3 regions of the Streptomyces sp. NBC_01176 genome follow, and region 2 is predicted to be linked to each of the others. Evidence: riboswitches for the same ligand, from Rfam matches in the RefSeq annotation. Region 2 holds a riboswitch; each other region holds the start of a gene.

Region 1 (6,108 bases), 4.2 Mb from region 2:
CTGCCGAGCTTCCCGTAGGCGTACGAGACAGCGGCGGCCGCGCGGGAGTTGGGGGCCGCGACGGAGCCGGCCGAGGGTGCGGCGGAGGCCGGGCCCAGGTCCCGCGCGGCGGAGCGGGAGGCGTGCCGCACCGTGTCCGCCGCACCGCCGGCCGCCCCGAGGCGTGCCCGCTGCTCGTCGGTGAGCCGTGACAACAGCTGTCGCGCGGAGTCCAGTTTTCCGGTGATCGTCTTCTTGGCCCGCTTCAGCTCCGCCTGACGCGAGGTGAGCGACGCCAGCTCGACGTGCGCGGCCCCGCGCAGCTGCTCGATCTCCCGCAGCTGCTTGCGTACCCGGGCCACCGCCCCCGCCTGCCGGTCACCGACCCGCTCGGCGAACGCGGCCCCGTCCAGGTACTGGTCGGGCCGGTCGGAGAGCGCGAGCTGCAGAGCGGGGTCGAGGCCCCCGCTGCGGTACTGCGCCGCGGCGATCGAACCCAGCGCGGTCCGCGCCGCGTTGAGCCGGTCCTCCTTGCGCGCCGTCTCGTCGCGCAGGTCGTGCAGCCGCCGTGACGCCTGGTCGGCCTTCTCCTTCGCCCCGTCGTACTTCTCCGTGGCGACCTCGGCCTCTTCGTACAGCTTGTCGACCCTGGCCTTCACCTGCGCCGGGGACAGTTGCGGCTCCGCGTGCCCCGTGCCCTCGAATCCGGCCGTCGTCGCCGCGCCGGCGAGGGCGATGGTCGCGGCCGTGCGGACCGTATGGCCGCCGAGTGAGCGCTGTCTGGGCTTGCGGTGCGCTGCCACGAGGGCCCACATCCTTCCCGGGGGACGTGACCGCCGGGGAGTGCGCGGTCATCGGTGAGGCGTCCGGCGACGGCCCACACAGGGGGAGCGGGTCGCCGCCGGACCTTTCTCGGCGGTGGTGTCCGACTGCCGCCCCTGGCCCGGGCGGCGGTGGGGAGCCGGGCACCTGGTGGAGGACGCTAAACCTGAGGGTGAGGGCTCGGTAACACCATGTACGGAACTGGCGTAACTGGATCGCCGGGTGACCGTATGTGACCGTGATTCGGCTCCGGACCCGGCGACTTCACGCAGGGTGATGACCGATGGGACGGTTCCGGGACAACCGGGGGTTCTCAGGTGCTACGGGTCCCGAGGGGGTGGGCCGGTGCGAAGGGGGACACCCACCGCCGATTAGGCTCCGGCCCCATGGACGTACTCATCCATCTCTTCGTGGGCCTGCACATCATCGGCATCGCCTCGCTGCTCGGCGGCTTCCTCACCCAGATGAAGGCGATGGGCCGGGGCACCGCCCGATTCGTCCCCGCCATGCTGCACGGCGCGCTGACCATGCTGGTCACGGGTGTCGTCCTGGTCGGTCTCAACCAGGCCGACGACCACGCGGTCAACACCGTCAAGATCGGCGTGAAGCTGGCCCTGCTGATCGTGATCCTCGGGCTGGTCTACGTGAAGCGGGACGACGAGAAGGTCGACAAGGGCCTGTTCGGGCTGGTCGGGCTGCTGACGACCGCGAACATCTTCATCGCGGTGCTGTGGACCTGACGGTTCCGACCGCCACCAGCAGCCAGGCCGCCACCGAGATCCACAGCAGTACCTGCCCGAGCGTCCTGAGCCAGGCGAAGCCGACGGCGTCCGCGACCGTCAGGGCCGCCGCCGCCGTCATGGCCATCGGGAACACGGTCGCCCAGCGCCGCACGTCGTACCGCGGGCGCCGCCACAGCAGCTCCGCGACGGCCAGCACGGCGTACCAGGCGAGCGCCACCATGATCAGCGCCTGGGTCACCCAGCGCATCACGCCGTTGTCGTCGTAGTTCCACAGATAGGTGTCCGCCTGGTAGGCGAGGACCAGCTTCGACGCGGCCAGCGCCGCGATCGCGAGCGCGCCGCCCGCGATCCAGTGGTCGCCGCCCCCCGTGGCCGTCTCCAGGAAGTCGAAGCACGTCAGCGCCACCACGTACAGCACCAGGAACCCCAGCCAGAACAGCACCAGCGCGGCGTACGCGAGCCAGTCCGCGCGCGCGGCCTCGGCGAGCGACGCGGCGAGCACCGCGAGGGCCTGTGTGGCCACGCACCCGAGGAACACGCTTCCGGGCATCCGGAGCCGCAGGTTTCGGAGGAGCAGGTAGAGCAGCCCCGGCCACAGCACCGCGGCGAGCGCGAGCAGCACCTCGGCGGCCCCGGGCCACCCCAGGTCGGTCAGCCGGGTGCCGATGACGGCGGTCGCGGCGACCCCGGTGAGCGCGCTCGGCGTGCCGGCCTCCTCCCACCACCGCTCCCGCTCCCGCGTCAGGCGGACCGTGAAGTCCACGGCGAACCCGAGCCAGGCGACGGCCGCCAGGACCAGCGCGATCCGGGACAGGATCTCGTCACCGGTCTCGTACAACCCGACCGAGAGGATGCCGGTGGCCAGGACGACGGCCGCGGCGGCGGGCGGGCTCTCCGCCCACCAGGTGCGGAGTCGGACCCACGGGCTGCGGGGCGGCGAGGTGGCTGACATGGCCCCGATGCTAGGGATCTGCGAGCGGGTTGCCCGGGGGGCGCGCGCGTGCTTCACGAATGCGGGGTCGGCCGGACGGGCGCGCGGGTCCGGGGACGCGGGGGTACGAGTGCGCGGGCGTACGGCGGTACCGGCCTGCCGTGATGCGGGCGCCGCACGGGATGGCGGGTGAGGGCGAGAGGGGTCGCCGACCAGGCGGGAGGGGGAGACTCCGGCGCACGGGTCCGGGGGCGCGGGTGGCGCCGGCACGTGTGCGGCACGCGCGCGTGGAGCCCGGGAGACCTCACGCGCGCGTGCCCCGCGCCGGGGCTCACGCCGGGCGCACCACGCTGTGGATGATCGACTGGCCCGCGTAGAAGATCGACTCCTCACGGACGTACGCACCCGGCTTGGGGGCGTGGATCATCATCCCGTTGCCGATGTAGAGGCCCACGTGGCTGATGTCGTCGTAGAAGAAGACCAGGTCTCCGGGCTCGATGGCGGAGAGGGAGACCGTGGTGCCGGCGTTCACCTGGTCGTAGGTGGTCCGCGGGAGGGTGACGCCGGCGGCCTTCCAGACGGCCTGGGTGAGACCGGAGCAGTCGTACGAGCCGGGCCCGGTCGCGCCCCACACGTACGGCTTGCCGATCTGGGCGCGGGCGAAGGCGATGGCCCTGCCGGCCTTGGCGGCGTACGAGGAGTCGGTCGCCGGGGTCCCGGAAGTCCCCGTGGTTGCCGACGGCGTGCCCGGCTGCCGGGCCGTCTCCCGGGCCTTCTGCTCCGCCGCGGCCCGCTCGGCCGCCAGCTCGGCCGCCTCGCGGTCGGCCGCTTCCCGCTTCTTCTTCGCGATCGCGGCGAGCCGCGCCTTCTCGTCGGCGGTCAGCTTCGAGAGCAGGTCGCGCGCCGCGGCGAGCTTGCCCTGGACGTCCGCCTTGGAGGTCTTGAGCGCGTCCTGCGACGTGGTGAGCGTCCGCAGGCTCCGGGAGGCCTCGCCGCGCTTCTTCGAGGTGGCGGCCTGCTCGGTGGCGTAGTCGTCGACGGCCGCCTTCTGGCGGGTGGTCAGACGGTCCATCAACTGGGTCTGGTCGAAGTAGTCCTGCGGATTGTCGGCCAGCAGAAGACTCGCGCTGCCGGGCGCGGACGCCCCGGTGCGGTACTGCGCCGCGGCGAACGAACCCAGCTCCTCGCGCGCGGTGTTGAGCTTCTCGGTGCGCCGGGCCACGTCGTCGAGGAGGGCGTCGACCCGCTTGCGCTGCTTGGCGGTCTTCTCCCTGGTCGCGTTGTACTTCTCGGTGGCCGTCTCGGCCTGGTGGTAGAGGTCGTCGACCTTCTTCTCGACCTCTTCGAGGGTCGGCCGGGGCTCGGCCGGGGGTGCGGCGTTGGCCGTCTGCGAGAGCAGGGCCACGGAGGTCAGGGCGGCCGTGGCGAGGGCCGGGGTCCGTATGCCCGTCCTGCGCGGGCCGGGAGGACTCCACTTGCGGTGCGACGCCAAGAGAGGCGACTCCTTCCGTCATCCGCCTACCGGGTTAGCTGTCGGGTTCGGGCGGGTACTTCCGGAAGGTTTGCCCTACGGTCCTTGCCCCAGGGGCGGTTGGACCGATTCACCCCAAAGTCGGTTGGGTCCCCGGCTCCGGTCGCCGCACGGGCGCGCCGGACTCGGCGGAGGCCGCCCGGCCCGGCGACGTTCGCCGGTGCTGTCGAGCGGTCTGCCCGGCACGCTAGCCAACGCGTAAGTGTTCTGTGAAGTTTGATGTGCGATATGCCCGATACATTTTCGTGACCTGAACCGCCGGGGCGCCCGGAGTGGCCGACCGTAGTGGGGCGATGCCGGAAGGTGAGGGCGCATCGGTGCGGGAGGGGCGGCCCGCTTTCAGGGGCGCTCCGGCCCGGACTCCGCGGGCACCCCGGCCCGGACTCCGCGGGCACCCCGGCCCGGACTCCGCGGGCACCCCGGCCCGGACTCCGCGGTGGATCCAGCCCGGACTCCGTGGGAAATCCGGCCCAGTTTCCCGGGTGGCGGCGGGTTGTCAGTGCGGCCGCCTAGACTCGGAGAGCGATGAGCAGCCTCTTTGATGACAGCTTCCTGGCGGACCTCAGGCCTTCCGGGGCCCATGAGGAAGAACCGCCGCCGCCCGAGGACGAGGCGGCGGAGCCGCTTCCGGACGACCTGTTCGGCGGCCGCTTCGACGCGCCCCCGGACCGCGACGCGTACTACCGCGACGGCGCGCACAGGCCCGCCGTCGACCCGGCGGCCCTGCTGGACGGGCTGAACGAGAACCAGCGCGCGGCCGTGGTGCACTCCGGCTCCCCGCTGCTCATCGTGGCCGGCGCCGGCTCCGGCAAGACCCGGGTGCTCACGCACCGGATCGCGCACCTGCTGGGCGAGCGCCATGTCCACCCCGGCCAGATCCTCGCGATCACCTTCACGAACAAGGCCGCGGGCGAGATGAAGGAGCGCGTCGAGCAGCTCGTGGGCCCGCGCGCCAACGCCATGTGGGTGATGACCTTCCACAGCGCGTGCGTGCGCATCCTGCGCCGCGAGTCGAAGCGACTCGGCTTCACGTCCTCCTTCTCGATCTACGACGCCGCCGACAGCAAGCGCCTGATGGCCCTGGTCTGCCGTGACCTGGACCTCGACCCGAAGCGCTTCCCGCCGAAGTCGTTCAGCGCCAAGATCTCCAACCTGAAGAACGAGCTGATCGACGAGGAGGACTTCGCCGGCCAGGCGGCGGACGGCTTCGAGAAGACCCTCGCCCAGGCCTACGCGATGTACCAGTCGCGGCTGCGCGAGGCCAACGCGCTCGACTTCGACGACCTGATCATGACGACGGTCAACCTGCTCCGTGCCTTCCCGGACGTCGCCGAGCACTACCGCCGCCGCTTCCGCCACGTCCTGGTCGACGAGTACCAGGACACGAACCACGCGCAGTACGCCCTGGTCAGGGAGCTCGTGGGGCCGGCGAGCGGCGACCGTCCCGAGGACGTGCCGCCGGCCGAGGGCGACCTCGGGCCCGCCGAGCTGTGCGTCGTGGGCGACGCCGACCAGTCGATCTACGCCTTCCGCGGTGCGACCATCCGCAACATCCTCCAGTTCGAGGAGGACTACCCGGACGCGACGACGATCCTCCTGGAGCAGAACTACCGCTCCACCCAGACGATCCTCAGCGCGGCCAACGCGGTCATCGAGCGCAACGAGTCGCGCCGCCCCAAGAACCTGTGGACCAACGCGGGCGCGGGGTCGAACATCACGGGCTACGTCGCCGACACCGAGCACGACGAGGCACAGTTCGTCGCCGACGAGATAGACCGTCTCACCGACGCGGGCGAGGCGAAGGCGGGCGATGTCGCGGTCTTCTACCGGACGAACGCCCAGTCCCGTGTCTTCGAGGAGATCTTCATCCGCGTCGGCCTGCCCTACAAGGTCGTCGGCGGAGTCCGCTTCTACGAGCGCAAGGAGGTCCGGGACGTCCTGGCCTACCTGCGGGTCCTGTCCAACCCCGAGGACTCCGTCCCGCTGCGCCGGATCCTGAACGTCCCCAAGCGGGGGATCGGCGACCGCGCCGAGGCGATGATCGACGCCCTTTCGCAGCGGGAGAGGATCAGCTTCCCGCAGGCTCTGCGCCGCGTCGACGA
Region 2 (6,108 bases):
ACGCCAGGAACGCACCCGGAGCGATCGACGTCTTCTTGCCGATCTTGTAGGAGTGGGAGTTGTCGTTGTCCTTGACGATCCATCCGGACACGTCGACCGCGGCGGACCCGGTGTTGACGAGTTCGATCCAGTCGCCGGGGCTGCCACCGCTCGACTCGACCTCGTTGATCCGTACCGTGGACGGGTCCTGCGCCGAAGCCGGCGCACCCGACAGGCCGAGGGCGAGGAGGATCAGGGCGACGGCGGTGATGGGGGCTTGTCTACGCCAGTGCGTACGCAAGGTGGCCGGTCCTCTTTTCAGGGGGTCGGGCAGACAAGGAGCGCGCTCACGCTCCCGGCGAAGCTTCGGGCACACCGACGACCAAGGACTGAACTCGCCGCGAACAGTGCGGGTACGCGCCGAACGGACTTGATCAACCGGTACCCCCCGCCGCCTCGGCCGCGCCAAGGCGAGCCCCCTGGCGATGAGTTGGGTACCCGCGTCGACGTAGGAGCCTCCACCGGCATGCCGCCGCGTACGCCGGGGACAAGCGGACGGCGAACGACCGGCGCAGGAACCGTGCGCTCCCCGGACGAGTCGCCCGAGGCAGCGCCACCGGTCACTTTCCGAGGCCGGCTGGCGGTGGAGGAGAGTACGTCCGACCACATGCCGGTGGTCACCAACGCGACCGCGACGTGCACGACCGTCTCGGGCAAGTAGCCGTCCGCGTAGGCCCGTTCGACGACTCGATGCGTGAGCCGGCGCGCCGTCCGAGGGGGTGCCCGAGGCGGGGCCCGACGCCCGCGCCAGGTCGGCGCGGGCGTCCGGCAGGTCGTGCCGGACCAGCCGCTTCGACAGCCCCCTTCAGGCTGCGGGACGGCAGTCGCGCGCGAGCCCTCCCGGCCTCTTACGCGGGCCGCGCGGCACTGTGGATCGCCGCCTGTCCGGCGTAGAAGATCGACTCCTCGCGTATGTACGCCCCCGGGCTCGGCGCGTGGATCATCATGCTGTTGCCGATGTAGAGGCCGACATGGCTGACGTCGCCGTAGAAGAAGATCAGGTCGCCGACGCGGAGGTCGGTGAGCGGGATCGCCGTGGTGGCCGTCGCCTGGTCGCGCGCGGTGCGCGGGAGCGCGACCCCGGCCACCATCCACGCGGCCCGGGTGAGGCCCGCGCAGTCGTAGGAACCCGGCCCGGCCGCGCCCCAGACGCACGGCCTGCCGATCTGGGCACGGGCGAAGGCCAGTGCCTTGGCTGCCTTCATGTCGTACCCCGATCCGGACGTGTCGCCGCCGGCCATGACCGTGCCCACGGTGGTGGGTACTCCCGCGGTGACAGGCGCGGCCTGGACGAAGGACGCGTCGGGAGCGACGGACGGGGCGAACGGAGCGGACACGACCGACGGGGCAGGGGCAATGGTCATGGCCGGGCTGTAGGCCGTCTCCGAGGCGACGGGCGCCTCCGGGACGAAAAGCAAATCCGGGGCACGGAGTGGCTCCGGACCTTGGAACTGGTCGGGGGCGTAGGGCATGTCCTGCGCGTAGGACAGCTCCGGAGCGTAGGGCGTACCCGGGGCGAACGCCGTGTCCGAGGTGAACGTCATACCCGGGGGGAACGCCGTGTCCGAAGCGAACGTCATGCCAGAGGCCGACGCAGTGTCCGAGCCGAACGTCACGCCTGGGGCGAACGCGGTATCCGAGCTGAACGTCATGCCCGAGGCCGACGCAGTGTCCGAGCTGAACGTCACGCCTGGGGCGAACGCGGTATCCGAGCTGAACGTCATGCCCGAGGCCAACGCAGTGTCCGAGCCGAACGTCACGCCTGGGGCGAACGCGGCATCCGAGCTGAACGTCATGCCCGAGGCCAACGCAGTGTCCGAGCTGAACGTCATGCCCGGGGTGAACGCCGTGTCCGAGGTGAACGTCATGTCCGCGGTGAGGGGCATGCCCGTACCGAGGGACGCGTCCGTACCGGCCGGTGCGGCCATGCCCGCACGTGCGGCCGTGTCCACGGCTGCGCCCATGGCCAGGCCGGCCGACTGCTGTCGCCGCCACTGCTCCTCGGCCTCGCGGCGGGTCCGTTCCTCCGGGGTGGGCCAGATCTCCTGAGCGGGCGGCGCCTCGATCGCCGCGATCGGGGCGATCCGCTGCTGGACGACGTGCCGGGACAGCAGTTCACGGGCGAGTGCGAGCTTGCGCCGGTTCTGCTCCTTGCGGTTCTTCAGCGAGGAGTGGCCGGACTCCGTGGCCGGCGCGGGCAGGGCCTTGACCGCCTCCTGTCGCGCTCCGGTCCCGGCCGGCAGCGCCGCGACGGCCCTCCCGGAGGCCGGCTCAGTCCCGGCCGCCGGTCCGGCGGTCAACTCGGCCACGGGGCCCGCTCCCGGTCCGGCGGTCAGCTCCGGAACGGGGCGACCCGCGGTTCGGGCGGAGGGTCCGCCCTCCAGGCGCTTCGCGGCAGGCGCGGGGCGCGCCTCGGCCGCACGCTTCGGCGTTCTGTCGGCCGGCAGCCTCGCCGGCACGGTCGGGCCCAACTGGGCACGGCCCACGTCGAACCAGGGCCGGGACACGTCGTCGAGGGCGGCGTCGGTGCTCCTGCGCCCGTTGTCCCGGGCGGGGTTGACGCGCTTACGCGAACCGGAGGTCATCGCGCGGGTCGCGTTGTAGTTCCCGGTGGCCGTCTCGGCCCGGTCGTACAAGGAGCTGATCCGCTGCTGGACCTCTTCGCGGCTCGGACCGTCGTCTCCGCCGAGGGACGCGGAGTTGGGGCTCTGCGGGAGGTCCGCCGAGGAGCGGGCCACCGTCGCGGGTGCGGAGCGGGGCATGCCGGGGAGGCTGTTGCCTCCAGGGCCCGGGGTGCGTTCCGGCGCCATGGCAGACGTACTCCTTCCGTGCTCCGCCTACCGAGTTAGCTGTCGGGTTCGGGCGGACGGATCCGGAAGGTATGCCCTACGGCCTCTGCCCGGTAGGGCAGTTGGGCCGATTCACCCCAGGGTTCGGTTGGGTCCCCGGCTCCGGTGGCCAGGAGGCCGCACCGGATTAGGCGGAGGCCAAGCGACCCGGCGAGGTTCGCCGGAGGAAGTCGTGTGGCCTGTCGCCAACTTAGCCAACTTGTGTGCCTCACGTGAAGATTGAAGTGCGATGTGTCCGATATGTAATTGTGACCTTCGTCGTACTCCCGATCTCGGGTGAGTTTGCGCACCACGGCGCCGGTGTCAGCGCAGGTGCGCCCGTGGCTCGTCGGCGCGACGCGCGGGACCCGACGGGTCCGCCAGGGCCGGTGACACCGCAGCGGCCGGTGTTCCCGCCACGGCCGCCGGGACCGCCGGTCTCGACAGGTCCGGGCCGCCGGTCGGCCGATCGTCCGCTCGGCGCGAGCCGAGCAGGACCGACAGGGCCCGCACGGGTCTTCGCCAGCGCCCGTGCAGCAGCCCCAGGACGATCGCGGCGGCCACGGCGATCAGGTGCTCCCGACCCGCCAGATTGGGTTTGACGATCGACTCCCACACCATCGAGCCGCCGGTGAGCGCGAACACCACGGGCGCCCGTCGGACGACCGCGAGATAGGTGAACAGGCCCACCACGGCGGCGGACGGGCCGGTGTCCAGCACCTGCCCGATCTCGGGGGGCAGCCCCAGGCCCCACCAGCCCGGGCCCATCGCGATCATCACGCGGACGGTGAGGGTGCCCGCCAGCGTGGTGACGTACGCGATGACCAGCGTCCGGGCCCGGCCGAGGGCGAGTTCGGCGAGGGCGAACGCGAGGAACAGCTGGGTGATGCCCGCCCACACCGGAAGGTCGAGGGCGGGCACGTACAGCGACACGGGAGTACGCAGCAGGGCCAGCGGCAGGGGCAGGGACGCCTTGACACCGCCGGTCAGCCGCACCACCGTGGCCCCGGCCGGATGCTGGGCGATCGCGTGGAAGAAGATGACCCCGAAGGCGGCCACGAACGCCAGCACGAGTCCGGACAGTCCACGGCGCAGGAGTTGCCGGAACGGTTCGACGACCATGCCGTGCCACTCGCCGCGCAGGGTGCGTCCGACGAACGACACGAACCGGTACGGGGATCCACCCGGTCGCCCGTGCGCGTCGTCGCCCGCGGCGGACGGCGGTGGACCGTCGCCGGGTCCCGCCGTCCGTCCATGACCGTTGCCGACATCGCCGCGACGCTCTTCCACCGCCCTAAGCAATGCCCTCTCCCCCCACCACCCGCAGGACGTCTCCTCGTATAGAGGGACGTGATCGTCATTAGGTTGACTCCGGCCGTGCCCTGTCCCTGTCGCGGGCCCGGCCCCCACCGCCCGTGCGCCTCAGGGTGAGCCGAGCGGGCCGTCCGTCGGCCTGCCCAGGTAGGTCAAGGGGCCCGGTTCCGGTACGGGGATCTCGTGGAAGCCGAGACGGTCGTAGAAGGCGCGGGCGGACGTGTTGGCGGTGACCATGCCGAGGTGGACGGCCGGGACACCGCGATCGGCGAGCGCGGCGAGGAAGGTGTGCATCAGCGCCCGGCCATGGCCCCTGCGCTGCCAGTCCGGGAGCAGGTCGATGTGCAGATGCGCGGGATAGGCGGCGAGTTCGGGCAGGATCATGCGTTCGGGGCGGTGCAGCAGGTCGATCATCGTGTCGCCCGGGGTGTGCGGTGGCCTCGTGCTCCGGGGGTACCGCTCGGCGACACCCGGTATCCAGACGTCGCGGAGGTCGCCGACGAAACGCGCGGTGTCGGCGGTGCCCAGGACGTAGCCGACCGCCCGGCCGGTCCCGTCGTCGAGCACGAAGGCGAGCTCCGGTTCGAGGTGACAGTAGGGGTACGCGAACAGGGTCGGCATCAGCTCCTGGTCGGGATAGAGGGCCCGTGAGTCCCCTCCGTCGTGAGCCGTCATCACGCACACGTGCGCCACCGCTGCACGGTCTTCGGCCTTGTACGGCCGGATCGTCGGCTGGTGAGTCATGAGCCGTATCCTCCCCGCATGGGAGCGCTCCCGCCAGCGCCTGGACGCTCCGACCGCCCCGTCCGTCCGACCCGTTCCATCCGCCCCTCCGTCCGGCTCGCCCGGCCCGCTCGAGCCGCCGCCTCCCTACCCCTTGCCCCCGGGCAGGGACCGTACCCGCACGGCACCGCCCGGCGCCGGCCGACCGCCGTCACCGGCAGCGCAGCGTCTCCCACTGCGCCGCGGCGCTGTCCAGCAGCATCTCCAGGGCCGTGGGATAGGCGCTGTCGACCATGCGGGTGGCCAGGAGGGGCGCCGCCTCCGCGATCCGCGGATGGGTGGCGCGCGGCAGCCGGGCGTACGTCGAACGCCACATGTCCTCGTCGGCGCTGCGGCTCTCGCGCGGCAGCGCCAGCGAGGCGGCGTCGAGCGCGGCGAAGGCCAGCGTCTGGTCGATGAAGGCCTGGTAGATCCGTACGGTGTCCGGCAGCGGGAACCCCGCGGTGCGCAGGACGTCGAGGATGGCCTCGTCGGCCGCCAGTTCGTGGGCCCGGCCGGTGACCCGGTTCGCGGTCAGCAGCGCCGCCTGCGGATGCCCGACGTACACGGCGTGGATACGCAGCCCGAGGCCGCGCAGGTCCGCCCGCCACTCCCCCGTGGGCTGCCAGCCGTCCAGGGCCTGCCCGATCAGGGCGTCGCCGATCGCGAGCGTCAGGTCGTCCATACCGCGGAAGTACCGGTAGAGGGTGCTGGGATCGGCGTCCAGGGCCAGGCCGAGACGGCGGGCGGTGAGTCCCGCGCTGCCGTGCTCCCGCAGCATCCGCAGGGCGGTCTCGACGATGAGCCGCTCGGACAGCACGGTGCCGCCCCTGGTGGGACGACGCCGCCGCCGCTTCTCCTCGGGCACCACCGCTTTCGGCACCGCCACCTCCCCGACCCTTATGCCAACACCATTGACCTTATCCGAGCACCCGGCGTTGGATCTCCCGCCAGGGGCGCCGCGTCTCCGGTCCGTGCGGGCACGTCCCTTCTCCGCAGAGAGGAAGTCCGTGTCATGCGTGTTCTGCTTGTGGGAGCCGGCGGTGTGGGCACCGCCATCACCCGGATCGCGGCCCGTCGTCCGTTCTTCGACGAGATGGTCGTGGCCGACTACGACCTGAGCCGCGCCGAGGCCGCGGTCGCCGCCCTCCCGGACGCCGCGGGC
Region 3 (6,108 bases), 2.6 Mb from region 2:
CCTGGGGCGGCCGGGCGCCGGGGTGATGAAGGTGACGCCCAGCCGGGGCAGCCGGGCCTGCAGGTGTTCCACGGCCGACCGGTCGTAGAGGTACGAGGTGTCACGGGCGACGAGGAACAGCCGGGCCTCGTGCGTGGCGTCGAGCCGCTGGAGCAGTGCCTTGACCGGCGCCCACCCGGTGCCCGCCGCGATGAAGGTCAGCGGCCGTTCCACCGGCGTGCGCAGGATCAGCCCGCCGCCGGGCGAGCCGAGCCGCAGGACGTCGCCCTCCCGGGTCTGCCGTACCAGGGCGGTGGAGAGCACCCCGTTCTCCACCCGGCTGACGTGCAGATCGAGGGTGAGGTCGGCGCGGGGCGCGTTGCCGATGGAGTACGGCCGCCAGACGCCCGGCAGATGGGGGACGCCGACGCTGACGTACTGGCCGGGGAAGTAGCGGAGCCGCTGGTGCGGTCGCAGGGTCAGGACGACGAGGTCGTCGCCGTGCCGCGTCCGGGACACGACCTCGGCGTCCCACCAGGGCGGTTCGCCCGCGTGCTGCGCCTCCCAGGCGCCCTGGAGCATGACGTTCGTGATCGCCCCGTAGGCCTCGCCCCAGGCCTTCTCCGCCTCCGCGTTCCACGCCGACCCCGCGACGACGGCGAACGCGGCGACGAGACTCGCCCCCACGGCCGCGTAGTGCTCCGGCTCCGCCAGGTACTTCCGGTGATCGCGCCCCAGTTCCCGTAAGTACCCCGGCAGCGCCGGGTCCTCCAGCCGTTCCAGCACATGGGTGAGCGCCGCGAACAACCGGTCCCGCTGCCGCTCCATGTCCTCCGGGTGGTCCAGCGGGAAGAGCCCGCGCAGGTCCGGGTTGTGCCGGAAGAGATGCGAGTAGAAGTACTTGACCGCGAACTCGGCCCGTCTCTCGACGACCGCGAAGCTGGATCTGAGTATTTCGGGGTCCACGGCGCGAATGTAGAGAGTCGTCGAGCCGCGGAGTCAAACGGCAGGTGATTTACGGACAGTCCGGGGTGAAGTCCGCGCGGCGGCTGCGCCGGGGCGCATTCGGGGCCCGCGCGCCCTGCGGACGCCGGTGCTCCGCCCGCCGGATACCGTCGGGGAGTGACCGACCAGCCCCCGCCGCTCAGCCCCGCACCCGAACTCTTCACCTGGGAGTTCGCCACCGATCCCTACCCGGCGTACGCCTGGCTGCGGGAGCACGCGCCCGTGCACCGGACGCGGCTGCCCAGCGGGGTGGAGGCCTGGCTGGTCACCCGGTACGCGGACGCGAAGCAGGCGCTCGCGGACGGACGGCTCAGCAAGAACCCGGCCCACCACGACGAACCCGCGCACGCGAAAGGCAAGACGGGCATCCCGGGCGAGCGCAAGGCCGAGCTGATGACCCATCTGCTCAACATCGACCCGCCGGACCACACCCGGCTGCGGCGGCTCGTCAGCAAGGCGTTCACCCCGCGCCGGGTCGCCGAGTTCGCACCGCGCGTGCAGGAGCTCACCGACCACCTCATCGACCGGTTCCAGGAGAGGGGCTCCGCCGACCTGATCCACGAGTTCGCTTTCCCGCTCCCCATCTACGCCATCTGCGACCTGCTGGGCGTGCCCCGCGAGGACCAGGACGACTTCCGGGACTGGGCGGGGATGATGATCCGGCACGGCGGCGGCCCGAGGGGCGGGGTCGGGCGGTCCGTCAAGAAGATGCGCGGGTATCTGGGCGAGCTCATCCACAAGAAGCGTGAGGCCCTCCCCGACGTGCCCGCGCCCGGCGAGGACCTCATCTCCGGTCTCATCCGCGCCTCCGACCACGGCGAGCACCTCACCGAGAACGAGGCCGCCGCCATGGCCTTCATCCTGCTCTTCGCCGGGTTCGAGACGACGGTGAACCTGATCGGCAACGGCACGTACGCGCTCCTCACCCACCCCGGGCAGCGGGAGCGGCTGCAGACCTCGCTCGCCGCCGGGGAGAGGGGCCTGCTGGAGACGGGTGTCGAGGAACTCCTGCGCTACGACGGCCCGGTGGAGCTGGCCACGTGGCGGTTCGCCACCGAGGCGGTCCGCATCGGCGGACAGGACATCGCGCCCGGCGACCCCGTGCTCGTCGTCCTCGCGGCCGCGGACCGTGACCCCGCCCGGTTCGGCCGGCCCGACACGCTCGACCTCTCCCGCCGTGACAACCAACACCTCGGCTACGGCCACGGCATCCACTACTGCCTCGGCGCGCCGCTCGCCCGGCTGGAGGGACAGACCGCGCTGGCCACCCTCCTCACCCGGCTGCCCGACCTCCAACTCGCGGTCGATTCGGCTGATTTGCGATGGCGTGGCGGACTCATTATGCGCGGATTGCGCACGCTTCCGGTGGAGTTCACACCTGGTCGGTAGTCATGCGGCAGTCGTACGGTGTGCGCGAGGTGGCTGTCGCGGCGCCCCGTAGTGGTGGCCGCAGAGTATGAAGGTCCGGTCGCCAAAAGGTGATGCTCCCTCAACTCTGTGATCTTCACGTGATCTGCGCTGCACCTACTTGTGACAAGTGATCGGGTGCGGATACGTTCACCCATCAACGCGGCTCATCGGCCGCGTAGTCACCTGCTGTCACGTGAAAGGCTCTCGCATGCTCTCCGGGAACGGCCGCCATCGTCGCCCCCGTCAGGCCCCGGCCCTCATCGTCGCGGCAGGAGTGACCGGATCGGCCATCGCCATCCCGCTGCTCGGTGCCGCCAGCGCGAACGCGGCCGACGGCACCACGTGGGACCGGGTCGCCGAGTGCGAGAGCGGCGGGCAGTGGAGCGCCGACGACGGCAACGGGTACTACGGCGGACTGCAGTTGACCCAGGAGAACTGGCAGCGGTACGGCGGCCGCATGTACGCCCCGAGCGCCGACGAGGCCAGCCGGTCGCAGCAGATAGCCATCGCCGAGAAGGTCCTGGCCGACCAGGGTCTCGCCGCCTGGCCGACCTGCGGCCCGCTCTCCGGGCTCAGCAAGAACTCGGGCGAGGTCTCGGTCGACACCGGCGTGGCCGACGACTCGTCCAGTTCATCCGATTCATCCACTTCGTCCGATGGATCCGGCTCCCTGGGGGATTCGCTGGGGATCGGCGCCTCCTCGTCCGACTCCTCCCGTTCCGACTCTTCCTCCACCGATTCGTCCTCGACCGATTCGTCATCGGACGGGACCGGGAACAGCACGAAATCGGACACGCCCTCGGACGAGGAGTCCGGCAGCGCCCGGGAGACGGACAGTGCGGGCGCGAGGTCGGCGAAGGGTGGCGAATCGGGCAACTCGGGCCAGGACGGGGACGCTTCGACGGCCTCCGAGGGGTCGACGACCGGTGCCGGGCGCCACCGCGGTGGCAGTGCCGCCGAGAACTCCACCGACGCCACGGCGGACGACCGCGGCGACGACTCCTCCGGCCGGCACGCCTCGCGCGACTCCGGCGCCGCCCGCGGCGTCGTCGACGGCTCGTACGTCGTCCGCACCGGAGACAGCCTCTCGACCATCGCCGACACCCTTGACCTCGAAGGCGGATGGACCGGGCTCTACGCCGCGAACGCGAAGACGGTCGGCGTCGACCCGGACCTCATTCTCCCCGGTCAGAGCCTTGCAGTTGATGCCGAATCGGGCGAAAAGTAGCGGGAGTTCACGTCACGGTTCGCTGGGTAATGTCCGGTTTGGCGCAAGTGAGAGATGGATCTCAAAGGCCCTGATCGTCTTTGAAATTCGGTCGATCGACTGCTTACGGTCATCACCGCTCGCCACAGCGGGCCCCGACGGTCGCAACGCCGAATCCTGCCAGCGGCCGTACGGGAACAGTCGACGCGTCAAGCGCCGTAGGCAGGAGCGGGGGACCCAAGGTAAGCGCCGCGCCCGGTAGTTGACCGGGAGCGGCTTGGGGTGAAGACGTGCGCCGAGAGCGCACGGCCGGGCACTCACCCGCCCGAACCCGACAGCTCACCTCGCAGGCGTCGGTGAGGGGATCACTCGATGCTGTTTTCCAGCAAGGGCAAGCACCGCCGTCCGTCCAAGGCCACTCGTGTCGCCACGCTCGCCGGTGTCACCGGCGTCGCCATCGCCGCTCCGCTGATGGCGGCAGGCAACGCCTCCGCCGCCACCGCTTCCGAGTGGGACTCCGTCGCCCAGTGCGAGTCCGGCGGCAACTGGTCGATCAACACCGGCAACGGTTACTACGGCGGCCTGCAGTTCTCGGCCTCCACCTGGGCCGCGTACGGCGGCACCGCCTACGCCTCCACCGCCGACAAGGCCTCGAAGTCCCAGCAGATCACCATCGGCGAGAAGGTCCTCGCCGCGCAGGGCAAGGGCGCCTGGCCGACCTGCGGCACGGGCCTGTCCGGCGCCGCGTACACCGGTGGCACGACCGCCCCCGCCAAGCCGTCCACCTCCGGCGGCACCCAGAGCAGCGAGACCCGGTCGACGGACACCGCGGCCTCCCGTTCCTCCGAGCGCCCGGCGGCCCAGAAGAAGACCGTCTCCACCCCGACCGGCAAGAAGGTCAAGAAGGGCGACGGCGAGTACAAGGTCGTCAAGGGCGACACCCTCAGCTCGATCGCCGAGAAGAAGAAGGTCAAGGGCGGCTGGCAGCAGCTGTTCAAGCTGAACAAGGACATCGTCGACGACGCGGACTTCATCTACCCGGGTCAGCAGCTCCACCTCAGCTGAGACGACGGTCCCCCGGACGAGGGGCCTCTCGGATGACAGGCCCCTCGGCTGGCAGGCCTCCCGTAGGAAGGGTCTCCACGCCGGAGACCCGATAAGGGTCCACCCCCGTCCCCACGGGCTCCCCGCTCCGGTGCGTCTTCCCCCGTACGCACCGGAGCGGGGCTTTTTGTTTCGAAGGGGAACAATATTTACCCTCAGTTCTGCTCAAGGGGTGGTCGAGCGGCTGGCCGATCGCTCCGGGCCGGTTAGGCTCATCCCGCGGAGCCGAACGCGGCACCGTGCAGTGCGGGCCCCGCGGGCCCGCGTACCCGCGTCACATCCCAGAAGGAGATGCTCGTGCCGTCCATCGACGTCGTCGTAGCCCGGGAAATCCTGGACTCCCGAGGCAACCCCACGGTCGAGGTCGAGGTCGGCCTCGACGACGGCAGCACGGGTCGTGCCGCCGTCCCGTCCGGCGCCTCCACGGGTGCCTTCGAGGCCATCGAGCTCCGTGACGGTGACCCCAACCGTTACCAGGGCAAGGGTGTCGAGAAGGCCGTCCTCGCCGTCATCGAGCAGATCGGCCCGGAGCTCGTCGGCTACGACGCCACCGAGCAGCGTCTGATCGACCAGGCCATGTTCGACCTGGACGCCACCGACAACAAGGGCTCGCTGGGCGCCAACGCCATCCTCGGTGTGTCGCTGGCCGTCGCGCACGCCGCCTCCGAGGCGTCCGACCTCCCGCTCTTCCGCTACCTGGGCGGCCCGAACGCGCACCTGCTGCCTGTTCCGATGATGAACATCCTGAACGGCGGCTCGCACGCCGACTCGAACGTGGACATCCAGGAGTTCATGATCGCCCCCATCGGCGCGGAGTCCTTCTCCGAGGCGCTGCGCTGGGGCGCCGAGGTCTACCACACCCTCAAGTCCGTCCTGAAGTCCAAGGGCCTGTCCACCGGCCTCGGCGACGAGGGCGGCTTCGCCCCGAACCTGGAGTCGAACCGCGCCGCGCTCGACCTCATCCTCGAGGCCATCAAGCAGGCCGGTTACGTCCCCGGTGAGCAGATCGCGCTCGCGCTCGACGTCGCCGCGTCCGAGTTCTACAAGGACGGCAAGTACGAGTTCGAGGGCAAGTCCCGCTCGGCCGCCGAGATGACGGAGTACTACGAGGAGCTCGTGGCGGCGTACCCGCTCGTCTCCATCGAGGACCCGCTGTACGAGGACGACTGGGCCGGCTGGAACGTCATCACCCAGAAGCTGGGCGACAAGGTCCAGATCGTCGGCGACGACCTCTTCGTCACCAACCCCGAGCGCCTCGCCCGCGGCATCGAGGAGGGCTCCGCGAACGCCCTGCTCGTCAAGGTGAACCAGATCGGCTCGCTGACCGAGACCCTGGACGCCGTCGAGATGGCCCAGCGCAACGGCTTCAAGTGCATGATGTCCCACCGCTCCGGCGAGACCGA

What was found. A riboswitch is a leader RNA that binds a small molecule or an ion and turns the genes downstream of it on or off. The one in region 2 is predicted to bind cyclic di-AMP.
Region 1: it holds a riboswitch for cyclic di-AMP, as region 2 does, so the genes downstream of both, OG199_RS17955 (NlpC/P60 family protein) here and OG199_RS36520 (C40 family peptidase) in region 2, are expected to answer to the same signal.
Region 3: it holds a riboswitch for cyclic di-AMP, as region 2 does, so the genes downstream of both, OG199_RS24800 (transglycosylase family protein) here and OG199_RS36520 (C40 family peptidase) in region 2, are expected to answer to the same signal.

What each region holds. Positions count from the first base shown of each region.
Region 1 is NZ_CP108600.1:4,203,642-4,209,749, reverse strand. Features, by position in the region: gene OG199_RS17970 (NlpC/P60 family protein) at 1-782, opposite strand, end outside; gene OG199_RS17965 (hypothetical protein) at 1,188-1,541, shown strand; gene OG199_RS17960 (hypothetical protein) at 1,519-2,496, opposite strand; gene OG199_RS17955 (NlpC/P60 family protein) at 2,807-3,967, opposite strand; cyclic di-AMP (ydaO/yuaA leader) riboswitch at 3,975-4,147, opposite strand; gene pcrA (DNA helicase PcrA) at 4,532-6,108, shown strand, end outside.
Region 2 is NZ_CP108600.1:8,379,816-8,385,923, reverse strand. Features, by position in the region: gene OG199_RS36525 (lamin tail domain-containing protein) at 1-280, opposite strand, end outside; gene OG199_RS36520 (C40 family peptidase) at 888-2,801, opposite strand; cyclic di-AMP (ydaO/yuaA leader) riboswitch at 2,858-3,032, opposite strand; gene OG199_RS36515 (hypothetical protein) at 3,192-4,031, opposite strand; gene OG199_RS36510 (GNAT family N-acetyltransferase) at 4,290-4,925, opposite strand; gene OG199_RS36505 (TetR/AcrR family transcriptional regulator) at 5,116-5,826, opposite strand; gene OG199_RS36500 (saccharopine dehydrogenase family protein) at 5,959-6,108, shown strand, end outside.
Region 3 is NZ_CP108600.1:5,735,892-5,741,999, forward strand. Features, by position in the region: gene OG199_RS24785 (globin domain-containing protein) at 1-945, opposite strand, end outside; gene OG199_RS24790 (cytochrome P450) at 1,102-2,373, shown strand; gene OG199_RS24795 (transglycosylase family protein) at 2,603-3,622, shown strand; cyclic di-AMP (ydaO/yuaA leader) riboswitch at 3,806-3,969, shown strand; gene OG199_RS24800 (transglycosylase family protein) at 3,974-4,666, shown strand; gene eno (phosphopyruvate hydratase) at 4,997-6,108, shown strand, end outside.